3 regions of the Paenibacillus sp. JNUCC32 genome follow, and region 2 is predicted to be linked to each of the others. Evidence: predicted binding sites of a transcription regulator. Region 2 holds the regulator's gene; each other region holds the start of a gene.
What was found. The regulator Rex, encoded in region 2, represses fermentation and respiration genes when NADH is low (regulators of the CRP and FNR family bind a similar motif). The targets are predictions, from matches to a motif close to TTGTGAAATATTTCACAA.

Region 1 (5,913 bases), 170 kb from region 2:
CGATCCTGCTCAGCTATCTGGTTTACGCTTCCGGCCTGTTCAAAGGGCTGCCGCCCGATCATCTCATCTTCACGGCAGCGGCCAAGAAAATGAACGATCCGTTCATGGAGCTGTTTTTTAGAGGCATATTATGTAACTGGCTTGTATGTCTGGCCCTGTGGATGGGGATTCGGGCCAAAGGAGAAACCACGAAACTGATTTTAATATGGTGGTGCCTGTTTGCCTTCATTGCGACAGGGTATGAGCATAGCGTAGCGAACATGTCGCTTCTGACGCTGGCGACGATATTGCCGGGACATCCCGAGACGGTATCCATCGGCGGCTGGATCAACAACATGGTGCCGGTCACGCTGGGGAATATCATTGGCGGCGGGTTGTTTGTAGGCATGGCTTACTGGTTTATCTCTTCGGGAAAAGGGAACAAGCAAAAGTAAGCTGTGATAGGCGGTGAAACGGAGGAATTCCATCCTTCTAGTTCATTGCCAGAGAAAGTCCAACCTGGTGAATAAACAAAGAAACCGTTCTTGGTTAAATGGTCTGTCATTCGTCCATTCGCCAAGCAACGGTTTCTTTTTTTGTATACGATACAACCATTCCAAGAAATTTGGGACAAAGGCAATGGGAGGAACGATGCGCACACGGAACGTCCCCAAACAGAAATAGTGGGCTCCCCGTCAGATGTAATGTTCTTTTGGGAAATCCGCTTTTTTTGGAGATGTCATCGCTGAAGGGAGCAGGAGGGCAACAGCATAAATAAGCTGTCCTCCTCAGTCATTGAACTGAAAGGACAGCCGTGAGAATCTTGCCTTCCAAATCGTTTACCGATGTTCCACCAGGTCGATCGCACCAAGCACCATATGAGCCAGTCCGAAGCCTAGAATACCGGTTGCAGCGAATTTATACCTGCTGCAAAGCAGAGCGGCACCCGAAGCAGAAACCACGGTTCCAAGAACTGCAGGAATCAAACCTTCACGCATGCTGAGCACTCCCTTTGATTTGGATTGGAAAGACAAGGCTTATTGTAAGCAGATGCCCATATATTATGCACCGAAGGGGCTTTAGGCGGATCAAATCCGGCAGATTTCGTTCGGACACAGCTCGCAGTGGCATATTTCCTGCAGCATCGGCAGATCTTTGATAACAATCATGCCGCCGGCATATTCGATGGCGTCCTTTTTGCGAAGGTCGCTTAGCATCCGGTTCACGCTTTCGCGGGTGGCCCCGATCATGTTCGAAAGATCGGTGTGGGTGATCTTTTTGTTGATGAGAATGGTGCCATCCTCTTGATGCTGCCCGTAGGTATTGCCCAGACGAATCAGCGTCGACGTTAATGCGCCGGGCTTGCCGTACATCATGAGATCACGGAATTTGGTCTGCGTGATGCGGTGGTGTATACCCATCCACTTCATGAAATCAATCGCGAAGTCGCAATGCTGGCAGATCAATAGCTCAAGGTCCTTGTGCTCGATGACCCCGACTACGCTGTCCTCAAGCACCTCTGCCGAAAAACTGTGGTTGTTGCTGAAGAATGGATCGGCTTGCCCGACCATGTCTCCTGGATGGTACATATATAGAATAAGCTCTTTGCCTTCATCCGTCGATTTGGTTAATTTAATTCTTCCTTGTTTAACGAAGTACAGCTTGTCGGCGAAGTCGCCTTCCCAGAACAAATGCGATCCTTCAGGGAGTACCCTTTCCTTCATGGTGACCAGCAGACGGTTGCGGTTTTGTTCCGAGAAGCACTGGGTGTTCCCTAAGTTTTCGATTTCCATTACATGGTCTACAGTTTTCATGGTGGTATCCCCTAACATCCTAAAATTTGATCTGTTTAATCTTTAAATACATTATAACGTGAAAACATTCACTTGTGGGGCGGAACAAGAGGGAAATCATGGCGAATTTTCAAACATTGTGATCTCTTTCACTTGAAAGAGGGAAAAGACAGGTATAAATCACACAGAAAAGATAAATTTTAATATTGTGAAATATTTCACATGATTTAAGGAGCGTCTGTGTTACGATCGAAGCGTAGACAAAAAAGAACATGAACCATGGGAGGATGAGAGATATGGCTGTGAGCAAAGGAACAACGGTTGAAGTGAAGGGACAAACGGCAGCAGAGTACATTCAAGGTCTGATCGACAAGGCGAATCGGGCAAAAGAAAAGTTTATGAAACTCGATCAGGAACAAGTCGACGGAATTGTGCAGGCCATGGCCATGGCCGGACTTGAGAAGCACATGCAGCTGGCGAAAATGGCGGTTGAAGAAACGGGCCGCGGCGTGTATGAAGACAAAATCATCAAAAACCTGTTTGCCACGGAGTATATCCACAACAGCATCAAGTACGACAAAACGGTAGGTATCATCGAAGACAATGCCTATGACAGCTTCCAAAAAATTGCGGAGCCGATCGGGATCATCATGGGGATCACACCGGTAACCAATCCGACCTCGACCACCATATTCAAGGCGCTGATCTCCATCAAAACAAGAAATCCGATCATCTTCGGCTTCCATCCATCCGCGCAGGCATGCAGCAGGGAAGCCGCGCTCATCCTGCGGGACGCCGCCGTGAAACAAGGCGCTCCGGCCGACTGCATCCAGTGGATCGAGGCTCCTTCCATGGATAAAACCAATACACTCATGAACCATCCTGACGTTGCCTGCATTCTGGCTACGGGCGGATCGGCGATGGTCAAAGCAGCATACAGCTGCGGCAAGCCTGCCCTCGGCGTAGGTCCCGGCAACGTGCCGTGCTTCATCGAGAAAAGCGCGGACCTCGATCAAGCGGTGAACGACTTGATTCTATCCAAGACGTTTGATAACGGCATGATCTGCGCATCCGAGCAAGCCGTCATTATAGAGGAGCCGATCTATCATACCGTGAAGAAAAAAATGATCGCCAGCGGCTGTTATTTCGTGAACAAGGAAGAGCTGGCGAAGCTGACTGCGCATGCCATGGTAGCGGATAAATGCGCCGTCAATCCTACCATCGTCGGACAGCCGGCAGCCAAGATTGCCGAGGCTTGCGGCTTTGAGGTACCGGAAAGCACCAAGATCCTGGTCGCCGAGCTGGAGGGAGTCGGTCCTGCTTATCCGTTGTCCGCCGAGAAGCTGAGCCCGGTGCTGGCCTGCTATAAAGTGAAAGATGCGGAAGAGGGCATCGCGCGCGCCGAAGAGATGGTAGCTTTTGGCGGCATGGGCCACTCGTCGGTCATCCACTCGCACAATGAGGACGTCATCCTGAAATTTTCGGATCGTATGAAGACCTGCCGCATCCTGGTCAACCAGCCTTCCTCGCAAGGCGGCATCGGGGATATCTACAACACGAACCTGCCATCGCTGACGCTCGGCTGCGGTTCGTATGGCCGGAATTCCACGTCGTCGAACGTGACGGCCGTCAATCTCATCAACGTGAAAAGGGTGAACCGCAGAACCGTGAATATGCAGTGGTTTAAAGTGCCGGACAAAATTTACTTTGAAAAAGGCTCGACGCAGTATCTCGCCAAAATGCCTGACATCACCCGCGTCGCGATCGTAACCGACCCCATGATGGTGAAGCTGGGATATGTGGAGCGGGTAGAGCATTACCTGCGTCAGCGCAGACTGCCGGTAGCCATCGAGGTGTTCTCGGAAGTCGAGCCGGATCCATCGACAACGACCGTAGAACGGGGTACGGAGATGCTGGAACGGTTTCAGCCGGACTGCATCATCGCCCTCGGCGGCGGATCGCCTATGGATGCCGCAAAAGCGATGTGGCTGTTCTATGAATATCCGGATACGGATTTCAACAACCTGAAGCAAAAATTCATGGATATCCGAAAACGGGTCTATAAATATCCGAAGCTGGGACGAAAGGCGAAATTCGTAGCCATTCCGACAACGTCGGGAACGGGCTCGGAAGTAACTTCGTTTGCCGTCATCACGGACAAAGTGCAGGGAAATACCAAATACCCGCTGGCAGACTATGAGCTGACGCCGGACGTGGCGATCATCGATCCGGAATTCGTGTACACCTTGCCTAAAACGGCGGTGGCCGATACCGGCATGGACGTCCTGACGCATGCGATTGAAGCCTACGTATCGGTGATGGCCAGCGATTACACGGATGGGCTTGCCATCAAAGCCATACAGCTGGTGTTCCAGTATCTTGAGCAATCGGCGCTGACCGGCGACAAACTCGCCCGCGAGAAAATGCATAATGCTTCGACGCTTGCAGGCATGGCCTTTGCGAACGCGTTCCTGGGCATCAACCATAGTCTGGCGCATAAATGGGGCGGACAGTACCATACGGCGCACGGACGGACCAATGCCATACTGATGCCGCACGTCATTCGCTACAATGCCAAGAAGCCGACGAAATTCGCGGCATGGCCGAAGTACACCCACTTCGTGGCCGATGAAAGATATGCCGAGATCGCACGGATTCTTGGACTGCCTGCAAGAACGACGGAGGAGGGCGTAAACAGCCTGATCGCCGCCATCCGCGAGCTGAACAGCAAGCTCGGCATCGAGGAATCGTTCCAGCAGTTGGGCATCGATCCACAGGACTTCGAGAGAAACGTCGAGCATTTGGCGGACCGGGCTTTCGAAGATCAGTGCACGACCAGCAATCCGAAGCTGCCGCTGGTGACAGAGCTTGCAGAAGTATATCGCAACGCCTTCTATGGACGTTTCTAAACAGGAATGGGACAGAAGGCTGATCCTAAATTCCATTAAAAATGGTGGTAGAAGCCAGGGGAGCCCGGAATCAGAGTGATAAAAATCACGGATAACCACAACTTTGTGATTTTTATCACAGATGCTGCGGATCAACAGGACTACAATAAAGGTGTAGCAGAAAGCTGAATCTCAGATCTTTGATATAGAAGCTTGAAGGCACATGGCGGGGCAGAGATGCCATTGATCGTGAAAATAATCACATTTAAGATCTGAGATAGATCAATGTGTGGCCCCGCCAGTCCCTGCAAGCTGCAGCATAATCTAGGAGGGATTCAATATGTCGGTGATTGAAAAAGAAGTTGGCTGGAAAGGTTTTAAATCAGGTAAATGGACCAAGCGCGTTGACGTTAACGATTTTATTGCAGAAAATATTACTCCATATTATGGCTCTGATGATTTCTTGGCGGGACCTACGGACAACACCAAGGCACTGTGGGATATCGTATCGGATTTAACCAAGAAGGAGCGGGATAACGGCGGGGTTTTGGACGTGGATGTCCATACGCCTTCGACCATCACCTCCCACCGGCCCGGCTACTTGGATAAGGATAAAGAACAGATCGTCGGCGTGCAGACCGACGAGCCGTTCAAACGCTCGATTCAGCCTTTCGGGGGCATCCGGATGATGATTGATGCGTGCAACGCATACGGCTTCGAAATGCCGCAGGCGGTTGTGGATATCTTCAACGGCATCCGCAAAACGCATAACCAGGGCGTATTCGATGCCTATACTCCGGAGATGAGAGCAGCGCGCAAAGCCGGGATTATTACGGGGCTTCCCGATGCATACGGCCGCGGCCGCATCATCGGCGACTACCGCAGAGTATCGTTATACGGCGTGGACGCTCTGATCCAGGACAAACTGAGAGAACTCGGCGAGCTTGAAGTGGACGCCATGGACGAGCCGGTGATCCGTCTGCGGGAAGAGCTGTCCGAACAAATGCGCGCCCTCAAGGAACTGAAAGAAATGGCCGGCATGCACGGCTTTGACATTTCCAAACCTGCGAATACGGCGAAGGAAGCATTCCAATGGCTGTATTTCGGTTATTTGGCCGCGATCAAGGAGCAAAACGGCGCTGCCATGTCGCTTGGCCGGGTATCTTCTTTCCTCGATATTTATATCCAGCGGGATTTGGCTGAAGGCATCCTGACGGAAGAGAAAGCCCAGGAGCTGGTGGACCATTTTGTCA
Region 2 (5,913 bases):
GCCTGTTAACCGACCTATCGGGCCTATTTAAGGACCTGGCCTCGCATCGCGAAGACCTGCGCTCCTTCATGGCCCTGAACGATGAGGGCACGGTATACTGGATGGAGGCGAACGGCAATTTCCGCAGCAAATCGCTGCAGTTGTATGCCGTGCCCGTCGACGTGAGCGCTCATCTGAAGGAATTGTTTTTTGACAAGAAACAAAGCGTGATTCTGACATCGGCGACCTTGTCGGTGGACAAATCGTTTCAGTTCATGATCGAAAACCTGGGTCTTCAGGAAGCGGCTGAAGCGGGGAACCTGAACACGGTTCAGCTCCCGTCCCCGTTTAATTACAGGGAACAAGCCCTTCTTGTCGTGCCGCGCGATTTTCCGAGCGTGAAGGGATCGGTTGGGGATGCACTCTTTGTGAATACGCTCGTGAAGTCTTTGGCCGATACGGCCGTCGCTACGCATGGCCGCATGCTCGTCCTGTTCACTTCGTACCGGATGCTGCGCCAGGTGCACGAGCCGCTGAAAGAAGCGCTGGCATCAAGCGACATCACGGTATTGGGACAAGGTATGGACGGAACCAGCCGTACCAAGTTAATCCGAAGATTTCAGGACAGCAGCGCTTCCGTGCTGCTGGGCACCAGCTCCTTCTGGGAAGGGGTAGACATCCCGGGCGAGGCGCTGACTTGTCTTGCCATCGTCCGGCTTCCGTTCCAGCCGCCGAATCACCCCTTGGTCGAGGCCAAGAGCGAACTGCTGCAGCAGCAGAAGAAGAATCCCTTCATGAAGCTTTCGGTTCCGCAAGCGGTCATTCGTTTCAAACAGGGGTTTGGGCGTCTGGTGCGAACAGCACAAGATAAAGGGATCGTGATCGTGTACGATACGCGGGTCATTGAATCCTATTACGGGAAGTATTTCTTATATTCCTTGCCGGGGCCGAAGATGGAGCATATGCCGACAGAGGGGATCGTTCCCCGAATTTCGGAATGGCTGCAGGAAGAGGCAAGCGCGGGAAACCAAGCGGAATAAAGTGAAACCAAGCACGATCAACAAAAAAAGATGTAGTTATTAACCTATTATTAGGGGGAGCATGCATGAAATCGGAAAAAATTTCGGAAGCCGTGGTCCGCAGATTACCTGTATACTTGCGCTATTTGAATGAGCTTCAGAAGAGGGAGGTTTCCACGGTTTCCTCCCAGGAGCTGGGACAGAAGCTGGACCTCAATCCTGCTCAAATTCGTAAGGACCTGGCGTATTTCGGTGATTTTGGACGGAAAGGGATCGGATATGATGTTTCTTATCTGATCGAGAAGATTCGCCAGATTCTGAAGCTGGACCAGAAGATCAATGTCGCATTGGTCGGGGCCGGTAATCTTGGACATGCATTATCGAATTACAATGCATTCCTGAAGGATAATATGAAGATTGTGGCGATTTTCGATTCGTATTCTCCCAAAGTTGGTATGAAAATTAACAATTTGGTCGTACAGCCGATGGAAGAGCTGGAGAAGACGGTTCATGAGCACGGCATTCGAATCGGGATTATTACCGTTCCGGATTTCGAAGCGCAGAACGTAGCGAATCAGCTTATCGCCTCAGGGATCGAGGCGATTCTGAACTTTGCGCCAACCATCCTGAAAGCCCCAGCCCATATCCGGATTCATACGGCTGATTTTACAACGGATTTGCAAAGTTTGGCCTATTATTTGGATAACGGCAAGGAGGATGCAGCACATGACAACAACGAAGTGGATGGTTAAGAACGGAACGTTTGCAGTACTGGAGGAAAGCCAATCCGTGCTTCGCGGATACCTGGTGGTTGAGAACGACCGGATCACGTACCTGGGCGAAGAGGAGCCCGTCGTGGAAGAGGGGACAGAGATTATCGACGGAACCCATCTGTTCTTCCTGCCCGGATTGGTGAACACGCATGGACATGCCGCCATGTCGCTTCTTCGCGGCTATGGGGACGATCTGGCGCTGCAGGTATGGCTTCAGGAAAAAATGTGGCCGATGGAAGCCAAATTCACGTCACACGACGTATATTGGGGCACATCGCTCTCCGTGCTGGAGATGATCAAGGGCGGAACCACGACGTTTGTGGATATGTATGACCATATGGATCAGGTCGCGAAGGTTGTCCAGGACTCGGGAATGCGCGGCGTCCTGACGCGCGGCGTAATCGGTTTATGCCCGCCCGAGGTACAGCAGCAGAAGCTGGATGAGGCGGTGGCATTCGCGAAGGATTGGCATGGCAAGGCTGACGGCAGAATTACGACGATGATCTCGCCGCACGCGCCTTATACCTGCCCGCCGGATTTCATCGAAAAATTCGTTCAAGCATCCCATGACTTGAACCTGCCTTTGCATACCCATATGTCCGAAACGGAAACTGAAGTGGCTCAGAATGTTAAGGACTACGGGCTTCGCCCCGTTGCCCATTTGGAGAAGCTGGGCATGTTCTCCCGTCCTACGCTCCTTGCCCATGCCGTTCATCTGACCGATGAGGAAATCGAAGTCTTGGCCAAGCATCAAGTAGCCGTATCGCATAATCCCGGAAGCAATTTGAAGCTTGCCAGCGGAGTCGCCCGCGTACCTGCGCTGCTGAAAGCCGGCGTAACGGTGTCGCTCGGTACCGACGGACCTGCTAGCAACAATAACCTGGATATGTTCGAAGAGATGCGGCTGGCTGCCCTGATCCATAAAGGAGTAAGCGGGGATCCGACGGCCATTCCGGCCTCCGAAGCGCTCCGAATGGGCACGGTATACGGAGCCAAGTCCGCTTTCCTTGAGGATATCGGTATGCTCGCGGTTGGGATGAAAGCCGATATGATCGCATTGAATACGGATCAGGCGCATTTCCTTCCACGGACCGACTATATTTCTCACGCGATCTACTCTGCCAGCGCGAAGGATGTAGAGCATGTATGGGTTGACGGCAAGCAGGTGGTGAAGAATGGCGCGAGCCTTACTCTCGACGAGGAACGCATCCGCCGGGAAGCGCAGCGTGCATTTGAGCGTCTTACAACCCTCTAGGGAATAATCAAGGGGAGCGAGGAAGACGGATTTGAAGAAAAAAACGAAGTGGATATTGCTGAGCGTGTCCGGCGTCCTGCTATTATTGCTTGGCCTACAGCTCTATTATTCCTATGTTATGAAAGATACGTGGAATGAAGAAAGAATGGCGATCCTTGCAGCGAAACAGCATGGCCAATTGGTCTCGTCCGACAAGACCTATAAATCGGTATGGGGCGAGGACAATAACTATTGGGTGGTCAGCGGGAAAGATAAAGACAATCAAGACCGCATGGTCTGGGTGAAGTTTACGGACGATAACGTTCCTGTTGAAGGGACAGATGCCGTTCAGTCGGTGTTATTGAATACGGGCATGTCAGAGGCCGTGATGCGGGACCAGATCCGTAACGAAATGCCGGGTGCGGTCATCAAGCGATTGCTGCCGGGAATGTATGAAGGCGAGTATGCCTGGCAGCTGCAATATGAAAACAACGGTCAGCGCGGCTACAGATTCTATCGTTTTCAAGACGGAAACGCCATCGGAAATGATATTATTCTTCCTAATCAATAAGAAAACAAATGAAAGGCGTCCCCTCATAGGGATGCCTCTTTGGCACATAAACATGTAAGCGCATACAGAAATAAATTGGTAAAACTGTTCTAAATATTTTCACAGACAAGCATGAAAAAGTATATAAGATGTGATATACTCGTACTTGTACGAATTGAGCAGATCAATTACATGCCTCACCATATATCGTTGTTATATGTATTATTGTGCTGCAATTGCTTTACAAAATTTCATATCGAAATTGAAGGAGGAACTTCATGAAACTGCGCATTGTACCTATCATGCTGACTGTCGTGATCTCAGCATCGGTCCTCTTTGGCGGTTGGTTTCTGTATCGGCAGATGGCTTTGCAGAATCCGCTCGCAACTGTTGTGTCACAATACGATGGCGTGAAAAGTTCTCATATAGATATTAAACAGGATACCGTGACTTTGAATCTTGATTTGGCTCCGGATGCGAATTTACAAGGTTTGGTTCAGCATATTAAGCAGGAAGGCAAGTCCGTGATCGGGAAGCGGGAATTGAGAATCCAGGTGGAGGACCATTCCTCGGAAGCATTGGATCAATGGTGGGAGCAAGCGATGCTGTCGGTTGCCGAAGCGATGGACAATAAGCAGTATACCGATATTCAATCATCGCTCGAGCAGCTGGCTGCCCAGTCGCCGAATTTGAAAGCAAAAGCAACGATCGATGACACCAATGTCTATGTCAGCTTGTCGGACGGCAAGTCTGGTAAATTTATAATCTTGCCGCGTCAACCTGGCAAAATGGAGGTGTGGAACCATGCCTAAATTAGCAAAAGAAATCATGTTAGGCTTCATTCCGGTTTTGTTGGTATTCCTTGTGTTTGTCGGCGTGAACATCGTGCCTCTCTTAATAGCGGCAGGACTCGTAGGCGGCTTGCTGTTTATAGCCAAGATGAAGGGCGGCATCGCGGTTGGTGCCGGAAATGAGCGAAAGCGGAAGAAGAGCGGGCCGGCCAAGCTGACGTTCGAGGAAATCGGCGGGCAGGATAACGCTAAGCAGGAGCTGCGGGAAGCATTGGATTTTCTGATTCGTCACGAGGATATCAAGAAATTCGGCATACGTCCATTGAAGGGGATTCTTCTAACAGGGCCTCCGGGAACAGGGAAGACCTTGATGGCCAAGGCCGCTGCCCATTATACCGATTCTATATTTGTCGCTGCTTCCGGCAGTGAATTCGTGGAGATGTATGTCGGCGTCGGTGCAGGGCGTATCCGGGATTTGTTCAAGGATGCCCGCAACCGCGCGGCCAAAGAAAACAAGCAAAATGCCATCATCTTCATCGATGAGATCGACGTCATAGGCGGTAAACGCGAAGGCGGCCAACAGCGAGAGTACGATCAAACGCTGAATCAGCTGCTGACCGAAATGGACGGCATCTATTCGCAGGACACGCCTCGCATTCTGGTGATCGCCGCAACGAACCGTAAAGAAATGCTGGACAGCGCGCTGCTGCGTCCAGGACGATTCGACCGCCATATTCAAGTGGATCTGCCTGATAAGAAGGGCCGGACGCATATCTTAAACCTGCATGCGGGCAATAAGCCGCTGCATCAAGATGTCGACCTGGAAAAAATAGCAGAGGAAGCCTATGGCTTCTCGGGTGCACAGCTGGAGAGCGTCATGAACGAAGCCGCCATCTATACGATGCGCGAGAACGAACAATTTATCCATCAGCGTCATCTGTCCATGGCGATTGACAAGGTCATGATGGGCGAGCGTTCCGACCGTGAATCGAATTTGGAGGAGAAAAAGCGTGTTGCCATCCACGAATTGGGACATGCTATCATGGCAGAGCTGGTGCGCCCAGGCAGCGTGAAGCAAGTCGCACTCAGCCCGCGCGGCAAGGCGCTTGGTTATGTTCGCCATAATCCGCAGCAGGAACAGTATTTGTACACAAAAACCTTCCTGGAAGAGCAGATTATGATCGCTCTTGGCGGCGCGGCCGCCGAAGAGATCTATTACGGGGGCCGAAGCACGGGCTCCAGCAATGACTTCGAGCAGTCGCTGAACATCGTGGAGACGATGATGAAGTCGGGTCTGACGTCGCTGGGTATCGTTAACATGAACATGGTTACTACCGAAGAGCTGATGAAAGAGAACAATGTGATATTGGAAGAGCTGATGAATCGCACCAAAACTCTTTTGGAGCAGAAACGGCCGATATTCGACAATTCTCTTGACATCCTGTTGAAGGAAGAAATTCTCTCGGGAGAACAATTTCGTTGTCAATTTCGTGAAAACGCGCTTTTACCAGCATAAATTGTTATGCTGGTTATTTTTTTTTACTTTTTTGTCGTGCTAAGATATTAT
Region 3 (5,913 bases), 170 kb from region 2:
CGAGGGGGGAACCGTTCTCCCCCTCGATTACTTGCTGCCGACCGGTCTTGCGTCCTGGAACAGCGTATTGCGCAGCTTATCGTCGTTCAGCACTTTCTTCCACGGATCTTCCACTTGCTGCAGGGCCAGCTCAATTCTTTCCACCAGCTCCTTACGCTGTTTAGCATCATCAAGGACCGCCGCACGGATTTGTTCCAGTCCCAGACGCTCTACCCATTCCGACGTTCTCTCGAGGTACTTGCCGGTTTCACGGTAGTACTGCATCAAGGCGCCGCAGATCTCGATCAGCTCCTCGTCCGTTTTCACTTTACAGTACGAATCGGCCAGGCGTGCCTTCGTTCCGCCGTTGCCTCCGACGAATATCTCCCATCCGCCGTTATTGCCGACGATCCCGATGTCCTTCGTGCACGATTCGGCACAATTTCGCGGACATCCGTTGACCGCCATTTTAAACTTCGCCGGAAAATCCAGCCGCTCGAATTTCTCCTCGAGGAATGCACCCATGCCCATCGAATCCTGCGTGCCGAAGCGGCAGAATTGGGAGCCTACGCAGGTCTTGACGGTCCGCAGCGATTTGGCATAAGCATAACCGGACGGCATATCCAGCTCTTCCCATACGCTTGGCAGATCTTCCTTCTTCACGCCGATCAGATCCAGTCGCTGTCCGCCGGTTACCTTAACGACCTTAACATTGTACTTAAGCGATACGTCCGCAATTTTCTTCAAATCCTCCGGCGTGGTAACGCCGCCGTACATTCTTGGCACTACCGTGTAAGTGCCGTCTTTCTGAATGTTGGCGTTCATCCGCTCGTTGACGAAGCGGGACTCCCTCTCCTCCTGATGGGTCACCGGATTCAGCATCGCCAGATAATAATGGATGGCGGGACGGCATTTCGAGCAGCCCTCAGGGTTGCTGAAGTTCAGAACATGCATGACTTCCTTCGTCGTAGTCAGCCCCTTGGCGCTGATTTCGGCGACGATTTCGTCCCGGTCGAGCGTGGTGCACGAACATATGCCTTGTTTGCCTGCCGTCTTAAAGCCATCGCCCAGTACGCTCTGAAGGATTTGCTCCACGACTGGCTTGCAGCCTCCGCAAGAACGGGTCGCTCCCGTGCAAGCTTTGATTTCGTCCACCGTCGTGAGGCCTTGAAGCGTCACGGCATCCACAATGGCCTTTTTGGTTACGCCGTTGCAGCCGCAGACGATTTCATCGTCGGGCATCTTATCCAGCGAGAAGGCCTTGCCGCTTCCTTTCCCTGCACATTCGGTGCCCATGATCGACTGATAGATCTCCTCGGTCATGGCCGTCTTTTTGCGTATCATGGATTGAAGGCTGGCCGAATCGCTGACATCCCCGAACAATATCGCGCCGACGATGATATTGTCGCGCAGCAGGATTTTCTTATAAGTCTTGCGCCAATCGTCCTTTGCCGCGATCACCGAGTGCTCAGCCTGCTCCATGAATTCTCCTGCGGAGAATACATCAACGCCGCTGATTTTCAGTTTCGTCGATACGATGCTGCCCTCGTAAGGCTGGCCGTCCACGCCGCAGAGATGCTTGGCAAGAACCTGTCCCTGCTCGAACAACGGCGCAACCAGGCCGTAGCATGCCCCCCGATGCTCGCAGCATTCGCCGACCGCATACACATCCGGCCAGGAGGTCTGAAGATAATCGTTGACTACGATTCCCCGGTTCACTTCGATACCGCTCGCTTGGGCGGCAGCAACGTTCGCTCTGATCCCCACGGCCATGACCACGAGTTCCGCTTCAAGCTCATCCCCATCTTTGAACCGCAGCCCCGTGACCCTCTCATCGCCCATGATTTCCGTGGTTTGTTTGCCTAATAAGAACCGGATGCCCTGCCGCTCCAGCTCCCTTTGCAGCATCCCCGATGCCATGGAATCCAGCTGGCTCTCCATCAAATCCTGCATGAGATGAACCACCGTCACCTCCATGCCCAGGCTGACCAATCCCTTAGCGGCTTCCAGACCCAGCAGCCCTCCGCCGATGACGGCCGCTTTCTTGTATGCCTTGGCGGCTTGAAGCATCTGCGTGCAGTCGGCGATGTTTCGAAATCCGATAACTCCCTCTTTATCACTGCCCGGTACAGGCAATATAAAAGGTTTCGAACCTGTAGCTATAATCACTTTGTCATAAGGAACCGTCAATCCGTTATCGGCCGTCACTACCTTGCGCTCCCCGTCGATGGCGGTGACGGTCACCCCCGTATGCAGGGTGATCTGATTGTCCTCGTACCATTTCCAGTCATTCAATACAATGTCGTCCAAGGTTTTGCTGCCTTCCAGCACATAGGACAGCATAATGCGATTGTAGTTCGGGTGAGGCTCCTGTCCAATGACGGTGATGTCAAATTTCCCACCCAATTTAATGATTTGCTCGACCGTGCTTATGCCTGCAATACCGTTGCCAATGACAACCAACTTATCTCTCTTTATATTGGACATCGTTTGATTCCTCCCCAACACGTGATCTTGTGCTCGTGTATTCCACTGCTTACAAGTAAATTATATCGTGTAAAGGCATATATTTTTGTGATTTATTTCACATTGATCTTTAAAATTTAAATAAAAATACCAAATAACCCTGTCCGATTGGAACAAGGTTATCCTAAAAAGCCGCATGCTATATGATTTCGGCTTCCATATAGGCTCGTTCGCCGCCGGGCACTTTTAAATAGGGACGAATTCCGGCAAATCCCCCCGCATCCAGGTTCACCCCGGTCATCCAATTCCCCTCCAAAAGGCCTCCTTCCGACTGCATGATGACGGCAGGCGCCTCGATATGCTCCTGGTACAGTACGATGCCGGCCTGAATGGTCTTATAGGCTTTTCCTTGCTGCACCAAAGGTAAGGCACTAATATACGTAGGCACAAAATAATGGGCGATCACGTCCAGCTCCTCCCCGTCGAAGAACGCTTCGCTGCCGAGGAAGGGATGCAGCATCACGATTTTCTCGTAGAGCGACCAGATGATCATATGCAGGAATCTTCCCATCCGTCCCTTATTTTGCTCGGAAGACGAATTCAATGTTTCGGTTTCATAACCAATGAACTTCCATCCGCCGGGAGCCTTGACCCACTTCTGGAACATGTCGACCCGAGCTGTGCCGTCTTGGCTAAGGGATGCTACAGCGTCTGGGCTTGTTCCACACACGGCCGACCATAGTGTTTCCGGTACATACTGGCTCAGCACCCGCTTGGTTTTCTCAAATATATGAAGCACTTGTAATGAAGCGTTTTCAAGCTCTGAGATGTCCTCTTGTCCATAATGGAACCGGGAGATATTCGTTCGCTTGATCATGGGCTCGCCTCCTTGATATGCCGCCTGGATTATTACATCATATAGAAGGTGCGTCAGCTTGGTGCATGTCCGGATATTTTTGCAGGACGAAACGAAAAATCAGCCATTCTGGTTAGAAAAAAAACCCTGAAATGAGGATATCTCATGCCAGGGTTTAATCGTCAACGGGAGTCTTAAGATGACTCATCTGTCGACCCATTGTTCTGCCCAGGATGAAATTTGCTCCATCACCGGACGCAGTGCTTTGCCTTTTTCAGTCAGTTCATATTCAATACGTACCGGAGTTTCCGGATAGACATGACGAATCAGTATGCCTTCGCATTCCAAATCCTTCATCCGCTCGGAGAGCATTTTATCGCTCATGGACGGAATCAAATTCGAAATATCCTTAAAGCGCTTAGGCCCGCTCATCAGCGTTTGAATAATCAAGCCATTCCACCGTTTGCCCAGAAAAGAAAAGGCCGATTCGAAACGGGGACACATCGTAACATTTGTAACTTCCATATCCCTTCACCTCTTTACGAAGTCACCTTGTTTATAGAAACTCATAAGCTTACCCAAAAATCTAGAAAACTTACGAATTGTAAGTATGTTTCATTTTAGCATATTTTCGAGAAGCTGAAAACCTCCTAGCCCCTTTTTCCCAGAAAATCAGCGCTTATCCCCCTAATATCCGAGCCAAAATATCCAAATCGTCCTCAATCAAAGTGGATAATTTCCTATTATACAGCACCGCCGCTGGATGGAACAGAGGGAATATCTTATAGGTCTCCGGTGAAAAAACATAGCCTGCTCCGGGATTTTCCGGATCTGCCGCTTGCTGAACCGGGCCCTCCATCAGCTTGCCGTGCAGCGACGTCACCGTTTCATGGCTTCCGATTAACCGGTGCAGCGCCGTATTTCCCATCGGTGCCAGGATGTCCGGGCGGACCCATCGGATCTCTTCATCAAGCAAAGGCGCATGCGCCAAAATTTCCGCCTTGGTCGGCGTGCGATTCGATCGGCTGATGACATTCTCGCCCGAAGGCCTCACGAGCACTTTATCCTTGTAGGGCCTGCTTCGCATGGCACTGGTAATATATACCTGGTCCCGCGTCAGTTTCAGACGTTCCAGGTACGCGTTCATCTCTTGTCCGGCCTGCCCTACGAAAGGTTTGCCTTCCAAAACTTCATGAGCCCCGGGCGCTTCCCCGATGAACATGATTTTCGCAAAGCGGACTCCCCTTCCGAGCAGGAAGCCCTCAACGGGTTGATGGACGAGCCTGGCCCGGCATATGGCGATGATTGCGGGATCTACAGGTGCGCTTTGTACTTCGTTCATGTGTACAGCCCCCCTCTCCTATATCATACAATACCCCATATTCACGTATATTCTATCCCCAGCCGGCAAAAACATTTCGAAAAAGCAGCCCCAACATACCAAAAAAACGAGCCGAACAAGGACTGTACCTTGAACGGCTCGTTCGTTGATGATTAAGATAATGCGCTGTTTATAGCTTAGACTAAAACGGGAAGCGCGCGAACCGGCTGACTGTTGCCGAACGTTTGCTTGCCTGCCGTGGAATGAGCCCAGTTAATCGCATTGGAGATCACTTTCAGCACTTCGGGGTTGTAGTAGGTTGGATAGGTCTCATGCCCTGGACGGAAGTAAAAAATGTTCCCATGCCCGCGTTTGAATGTGCATCCGCTGCGGAACACTTCCCCGCCCTCGAAATTGCTGACGAATACCAGCTCATCGGGGGCCGGAATGTCAAAGAACTCCCCGTACATTTCCTCGTGCTCGATGATGATCGGTCCCGTAATTCCCGCCGCAATCGGATGCGTCGGATTCACGCTCCAAATAATTTCCTGTTCTCCTGCTTCGCGCCACTTCAAATCGCAGCTCGTGCCCATCAAAGCTTTGAACGGTTTGGAAAAATGTCCGGAATGGAGAACGATCAGTCCCATACCATCCTGCACGCGTTTTACGACCTTGCTTACGATTTCGTCACTTACCTGGTCATGAGCCATATGCCCCCACCACAACAGCACATCGGTTGAATCCAGTACATCGTCCGTCAATCCATGCTCCGGCTGGTCGAGCGTTGCCGTTCTAATGATGAAATCCGGATTTTGCAGACCCTCCGCCAAAGCTGTGTGAATGCCCGTCGGATAAACGCTCCGAACCTCATCATGGATTTTCTCGTGCACGAATTCATTCCATATGGTTACGTTAAGCATGTTGCTGTTCCCCCTAATTGCTTATTCGTTATTCTCTACGCTGTTAGACCCACCACATTTCTCCGAGCGGCTCTTCGATCAGCACTTGCTGAAGGTTTTGCACCGCTTTGGAGAAGCCTTCTTCAACGGACATCAGTCCGTCTTCATGTTCAATGCTCACGACATAGTCATATCCAACCAGGCGAAGAGCACTCATCATATCCGCCCATTCCTTCACATCGTGTCCGTAACCTACGCTGCGGAACTGCCAAGCGCGATCCAGCATGTTCGCATACGACTGCATATCCGTGAGACCGTGTTTGTTCACGTTAATCGGATCAATGCTAGTATCCTTCGCATGGAAGTGGTGGATCGCTCCTTCGCGGCCCAAA

Region 1: the regulator Rex is predicted to act here: its motif matches at 1,979-1,996, upstream of adhE (bifunctional acetaldehyde-CoA/alcohol dehydrogenase).
Region 3: the regulator Rex is predicted to act here: its motif matches at 2,552-2,569, upstream of nirB (nitrite reductase large subunit NirB).

The regions. Positions count from the first base shown of each region.
Region 1 covers NZ_CP062260.1:3,337,979-3,343,891, reverse strand. Annotated here, with positions in the region: gene JNUCC32_RS15060 (formate/nitrite transporter family protein) at 1-434, shown strand, start outside; gene JNUCC32_RS15055 (hypothetical protein) at 819-977, opposite strand; gene JNUCC32_RS15050 (Crp/Fnr family transcriptional regulator) at 1,068-1,793, opposite strand; gene adhE (bifunctional acetaldehyde-CoA/alcohol dehydrogenase) at 2,069-4,681, shown strand; gene pflB (formate C-acetyltransferase) at 5,001-5,913, shown strand, end outside.
Region 2 covers NZ_CP062260.1:3,169,973-3,175,885, reverse strand. Annotated here, with positions in the region: gene dinG (ATP-dependent DNA helicase DinG) at 1-1,019, shown strand, start outside; gene JNUCC32_RS14155 (redox-sensing transcriptional repressor Rex) at 1,085-1,750, shown strand; gene JNUCC32_RS14150 (amidohydrolase) at 1,725-3,026, shown strand; gene JNUCC32_RS14145 (cell wall elongation regulator TseB-like domain-containing protein) at 3,058-3,576, shown strand; gene JNUCC32_RS14140 (hypothetical protein) at 3,834-4,367, shown strand; gene JNUCC32_RS14135 (AAA family ATPase) at 4,360-5,862, shown strand.
Region 3 covers NZ_CP062260.1:3,344,679-3,350,591, forward strand. Annotated here, with positions in the region: gene nirB (nitrite reductase large subunit NirB) at 28-2,466, opposite strand; gene JNUCC32_RS15075 (hypothetical protein) at 2,645-3,322, opposite strand; gene JNUCC32_RS15080 (winged helix-turn-helix transcriptional regulator) at 3,506-3,826, opposite strand; gene JNUCC32_RS15085 (uracil-DNA glycosylase) at 3,981-4,643, opposite strand; gene JNUCC32_RS15090 (ThuA domain-containing protein) at 4,820-5,542, opposite strand; gene JNUCC32_RS15095 (sugar phosphate isomerase/epimerase family protein) at 5,586-5,913, opposite strand, start outside.